DNA from 2 places in the Serratia sp. HNCC26DJ244 genome. Region 1 is predicted to be linked to the other one. Evidence: predicted binding sites of a transcription regulator. Region 1 holds the regulator's gene; the other holds the start of a gene.
The links. Region 1 encodes PurR, which represses purine synthesis genes. Its sites were predicted from a motif close to CANGCAAACGTTTGCNTG; they were not measured.
Positions count from the first base shown of each region.

Region 2: the regulator PurR is predicted to act here: its motif matches at 1,715-1,732, upstream of purL (phosphoribosylformylglycinamidine synthase).

Region 1 is NZ_JBXUGO010000003.1:271,119-274,293, forward strand. It holds gene punR (DNA-binding transcriptional activator PunR) at 1-884, shown strand, start outside; gene purR (HTH-type transcriptional repressor PurR) at 881-1,906, opposite strand; gene cydH (cytochrome bd-I oxidase subunit CydH) at 2,596-2,685, shown strand; gene sodB (superoxide dismutase [Fe]) at 2,836-3,175, opposite strand, start outside.
Region 2 is NZ_JBXUGO010000011.1:102,221-105,395, forward strand. It holds gene purL (phosphoribosylformylglycinamidine synthase) at 1-1,622, opposite strand, end outside; gene mltF (membrane-bound lytic murein transglycosylase MltF) at 1,899-3,175, shown strand, end outside.

The DNA.
Region 1 (3,175 bases):
CAGCAGCACAGGAATTACATCGTGTTCCTTCGGCGGTGAGCTATACCGTGCGGCAACTGGAACAATGGTTGGCGGTCCCTCTCTTTGTGCGCCATCACCGTAATGTGGAATTAACACCTGCGGGCTCACTGTTTATTAAAGAGGCGCGAGTTGTTATCAAAAAAATGCTTGATGCGCGTCGACAGTGCCAGCAGGTTGCTAATGGTTGGCGTGGTCAGTTAAGAATTGCAGTTGATTTGATTGTAAAGCCACAGCGTAGCCGCCAGCTATTACTGGATTTTTATCACCATTTTTCTGATATGGAGTTGGTGCTGCAGCCAGAGGTGTTTAATGGGGTATGGGATGCCTTGGTTGATGGCCGTGTGGATATGGCTATCGGTGCGACACGCGCTGTGCCCGTAGGGGGGGGCTATGCATTCCGTGATATGGGCTTTATCAATTGGCTTTGTGTGGTCAGCGCCAGTCATCCTTTGGCGGCGATGAAAGGCCCCCTCAGTGATGAGCAATTACGCGCTTACCCTTCGCTGGTGTTAGAGGATACATCACGGAATTTACCCAAACGGGTAACTTGGTCGCTGGATAACCAACGGCGCTTAATGGTGCCTGATTGGATTTCTGCGGTAGATTGCCTATGTAGTGGCTTGTGTGTGGGCATGGCGCCAGCCCACCGGGTATTACCGTTGGTACAAAGCGGAGAGTTGGTGGAGTTACAACTGCGTGAACCCTTTCCTCCGAGTGCTTGTTGCCTTACCTGGCAGCAAAAAGCGCAGTCACCCGCCATGTCTTGGTTACTCAACTATCTGGGTGACAGTGAAACGCTTAATCAGGAATGGCTGAGCGAGAACTCGCCGGAAAGTCTGCAGCTTCCCGGCGTGAGCGATTAACGACGGTAATCGATAAAAGGACCATCGGCGACGGAACGGCGTTCGATCAGGGTTGGGTGAATTTCGATTACTTTGGATTGTTCACGCTTGCTGGTAATGCGGTCCAGCAGGATGGTGAAGGCCATTTCACCCAAGCGTTCTTTGGGTTGATGGATAGTGGTCAGTGCCGGGGTAAAGTAGCGAGCATTACGCACATTGTCATACCCGATCACCGAAATATCTTGTGGTACGCGCAACCCCAGTTCATCAGCAGCACAGATGGCACCCATCGCCATAATATCACCGCCACAGAAAACGGCGGTTGGGTGTTGCTTTTGCGACAGGATCTGGTGCATGGCTTGGTAACCAGAGTCCGGCTCGAAATCACCTTGAACGATCCACTCTTCGCGGATGTCGATATGTGCTTCCTGTAGCGCTTTGAGGAATCCCTGATGACGTCCACCGCCGGTATTACGCGAAAGTTGGCCAGGAATCGCGCCGATATCCCGGTGCCCACGTTCGATAAGATAACGGCCAGCCAGGTAACCGCCAGCAAAAGCATTATCAATAATGGTATCAGTAAAATCCTTGCGTGCGCTGCCCCAATCCATGACCACCATAGGGATATTGCGGTAATCTTCCAGCATTTCCAGTAAAGGCTCTGGATATTCGGAGCACATTACCAGCAAGCCATCAACGCGTTTTTGCGCCAGCATCGACAGATAGGCTCGTTGCTTGTCCAAATCATTGTGTGAGTTGCATAAGATCAAGGTATAGCCTTGGCTATAGCAACTGTTTTCTACTGCCTCGATCACTTCGGCAAAGTAGGGGGACTCGCTGGAGGTCGCCAGCAAACCCACCGATTTGGTATGATTAACCTTCAGACTACGGGCCACTGCACTGGGCGAATAATGTAGCTCCTTAATTGCAGCCCAAACGGCTACCTTAGTCTCTTCGGCGACGAAACGCGTTTTATTAATAACGTGTGAAACGGTCGTTGTGGAAACGCCCGCGCGCTTGGCTACATCTTTAATCGTTGCCATGTAAAAAATGACTCCTAAACCTACATGTCCATTATGTAGGTATGATGTTAATCGTTTGCCTACCTGTCTAGATAACCGTACCTGATGTCGCTTCACGTTAAGCATCTGGCTTGTGGGCACGATGCGGAACGCTGACACGCCGTGAACCCATCCGTGGGGGCTCGTATCGCGCATCCATGCGCTCAACGCTCAGCTAACCTGCATCATACCCACCTGGAGGCATAGCTATTTAGATAAGCGAAAACTGAGTTTTTAGTACTGAATTCGTCAGTCGCTTAAACAGGAGGGCATTACACCGGTATGCGGTTATGAATGGGCGATTTTGTCGTATATTGCAGCAAAGTGGAAGAGCTAATCATGTATTTAACATCAAGTTTATTCGAGCCATAACGGATACGCCGTCATTTAGATTGTAATGGGGGCATAGACTACTGGGATAACAAGAGATAAGTCACGAACTGTGGGAAAAATGATTTGCTGTATTGGCTGCGTCGCTTATGCTTGAGTAACCACATACCTGAGTTTATTCCGGTTGCAATGAGTAGTCGCAATGAGCAGTAACAATAAGTAGTCATAACGGGGCAAATCAGTAAGCAGCCCCCCGGTTACTAAGGCAGCTACGTCACGACAGGGCAACCAGGAACCATACCACTTACAGTACGACGAAGATCATAGAGAGGGAGACGTTTATGGATACCAATTTGAAGATGTCATTGTTTACCACCTGCTGTGCATTGGTAATGATTGTGACGTTCGGCCTTATTGCCGCATTGAATTAGTTCATTCAGGTTGCTGGGCGGTCAGCCACAGCAATGTTAATGACGAGTACAATAAATTAAGGCGCGGAAAAATTCCGCGCCTTCTTTATTGGTAATAGCTTTATGAGTAACAGCTCTATAGGTCACTGTTCTCTGAGCAATTGCCTGCGATTAAGCCAGGTTTTCTGCTACAAATGCCCAGTTGACCAACGCCCAGAAGTTTTCCAGGTATTTAGGGCGTGCATTACGATAGTCGATATAATAAGCATGTTCCCAAACGTCAACCGTCAATAACGGCTTGTCAGCGCCAGTCAGTGGGGTTGCTGCATTGGAAGTACTGACGATTGCCAGTGAACCATCAGCTTTTTTCACCAGCCAGGTCCAGCCGGAGCCGAAGTTCTTTATTGCGGCATCGGTGAATTGATCTTTAAATGCAGCGAAAGAACCGAAAGATTTGTTGATGGCTTCAGCGACAGCACCCGTTGGCTCATTGCCGCCTTGTGGTGACAGG
Region 2 (3,175 bases), on a different contig from region 1:
TCCAGTGGGCTCATACCCGGTTCGTCATTGAGAATATCGCGCAGCTCAAAACGCCCACCCCGGCCACCATCGCTGACCAGTTCCGGCATCGCATTTGACAGACCACCCGCCCCGACATCATGAATAAACAGGATAGGGTTACTGGCTCCCAACTGCCAGCAGCGGTCAATCACTTCCTGGCAACGGCGTTCCATTTCCGGGTTATCACGCTGTACTGAGGCAAAATCCAGGTCGGCATCCGATTGCCCCGAGGCCATCGAGGAAGCGGCGCCACCACCCAAACCGATATTCATTGCCGGGCCACCCAGTACCACCAGTTTGGCACCTACGCTGATCTCGCCTTTTTGCACGTGGTCAGCACGGATATTACCCAAACCGCCAGCCAGCATAATCGGCTTATGGTAACCACGGAGTTCAACACCATTATGGCTGTTAACACGTTCTTCATAAGTACGGAAGTAACCCACCAATGCCGGGCGGCCAAATTCATTATTAAATGCCGCCCCGCCCAATGGGCCTTCGGTCATAATATCCAGTGCCGTGACGATCCGCTCTGGCTTACCAAAATCCTGCTCCCAGGGTTGTTCAAACCCAGGGATACGCAAGTTGGATACAGAAAAACCCACTAAACCTGCTTTCGGTTTTGCTCCGCGCCCTGTGGCACCTTCGTCACGGATCTCACCGCCAGAACCGGTAGCCGCTCCCGGCCAAGGGGAAATGGCGGTTGGGTGGTTATGGGTCTCAACTTTCATCAAGATATGCGCGGCTTCCTGATGATAGTCATACTGATCACTGCCCGCTGCCGCAAAGAAACGCCCTACCTGTGACCCTTCCATGACCGCCGCATTGTCTTTATAAGCGGACAAAACATAATCCGGCGTCTGTTCGAAGGTATTTTTGATCATTTTGAACAAGGACTTCGGCTGCGGTTTGCCATCAATCACCCAGTCGGCATTAAAAATTTTATGACGACAATGTTCAGAGTTGGCCTGGGCAAACATGTACAACTCAATATCGCTAGGATTACGTCCCAACTGAGTAAAGGCATTCAGCAAATAATCAATTTCATCCGGTGCCAATGCCAAACCCAGTTTGATATTGGCCTGCTCCAACGCACTACGGCCTTGCCCTAATAGGTCAATCACCTGATAGGGAGCCGGTTGGTGGTGAGAGAACAGTTTTTCTGCCTGCTGGAGTTCAGTGAATACCGTTTCCATCATGCGGTCATGCAGCAAGCTAGCGAGTATCTGCTTCTGAGTCTCATTCAGTGTTGGGGCTATGACATAAAATGCCAAGCCACGCTCCAGACGAACCACCTGTGTCAAACCACAGTTATGGGCAATGTCAGTGGCTTTAGATGACCATGGAGAAATCGTACCCGGACGCGGCGTCACCAGTAGCAGTTGCCCCTCAGGGGCGTGTTCTGCAAGTGAAGGACCATACTTGAGCAACCGCTGCAGTTTGGCGTGGTCCTCAGCACTTAATGGCGCACTCACATCAGCAAAGTGGACATATTCGGCATAGATATCACTGATCGGAAGTTGAGCTTCCTGGCAGCGTGACAGCAATTTGGTAACACGAAAAGCCGACAAAGCGGGCGAACCACGCAGTATTTCCATAATCAAAGTTCTCTCGTCTTCGAAGCAACTGGATCCAGCACTTCATTGGGCGCAACAGGGGAAAACGCGCGTCATTATAGAGAATCCACGCCGACAACGAAACCGTTTGCGTAGCTATTATTGACAAAAGATATACTCACCATTGAATTGTCATAATCCGTCAATAAAGTTGCACACTGGCCTTTTCTTACGCAAAATGCTCCGGTACTGGTCATTTAACCATGATAATTGCAGCGTCACACAATCAATGGCAAGCAGACGCTTAAATGAGATAATTGTTTGAAAATACTAAAAATAAACTACATTTCAATCAGTATTGTCGCCCTATTGCTGGCCTTGGCTCTATGGCCAAATATTCGCTGGCCTGGGGAGTTCGGTAGCCAACTTGACGCCATCAAGTCACGCGGTGAACTGCGGGTCAGTACCTTAAATTCACCGTTGAGCTATGTCACCACGCCTGAAGGGCCGAAAGGCCTTGATTATGAGTTGGCAAAAAGTTTTGCCAACTATCTCGGGGTAAAACTGGTGATGATCCCGCATAAAAATATCAACGAATTGTTTGAGGACCTGCATAGCGGTCGTGCTGACCTGTTGGCTGCTGGTCTGATCTATCATCCTGACCGCCTCAGCCGCACCAGCGCGGGTCCCGCTTATTATTCCGTTTCACAACAAGTGGTTTACCGGTTGGGCGCACCACGGCCTAAAATGTTTGCGGATATGACCGGCAAGCTGGTGGTTGCTTCTGGTTCAGCCCATGACAGCACACTAAAGCAACTCAGGCAGAAGCAATATCCTAATCTCAGTTGGGAAACCTCTGGCAACCTCTCGGCTAAAGAACTGCTGGAACAGGTGGCTGAGGGGAAGTTGGATTACACCATCAGTGACTCGGTGACCGTTGCGCTGCTGCAACGTATCCACCCGCAACTGGCGGTAGCCTTTGATGTGACGGAAGAAAAACCAGTAACCTGGTACTTGAAGCGCAGCGGTGACCAAAGCTTGTATGCCGCGCTGCTGGATTTCTCTAGCCAACGAATAGAAGACGGCACCTTAGCTCGCCTGGCAGAAAAATATCTCGGTCATGTGGGTAGCTTCGACTATGTCGATACCCGAACTTTCCTCTCGGCTATCGATTCAGTATTACCGACCTTCCAGTCATTGTTTGAAAAACATGCCAATGACATTGATTGGAAGTTGCTGGCTGCTGTCGCCTATCAAGAATCTCATTGGGACCCACTGGCGACCTCTCGCACCGGTGTACGTGGGCTGATGATGCTGACCAGAGCAACCGCCGAAGGATTAGGCGTCAACGACAGGCTCGACCCGGAAGAGAGCATTCAAGGTGGGGCGCTTTATCTACAAAACCTGATGGCAAAAGTACCAGAGACGGTACCGGAAGATGAGCGTATCTGGTTCGCGTTGGCCGCCTACAATATGGGCTGGGGCCATATGCTGGATGCGCGCAAACTGACAAAAAGCCAGCGAGGTAACCCCGATAGCTGGGTTGATGTGAAACAGCGCCTGCCCATGTTGAGCCAAAAGCGCTACTACCCGTCACT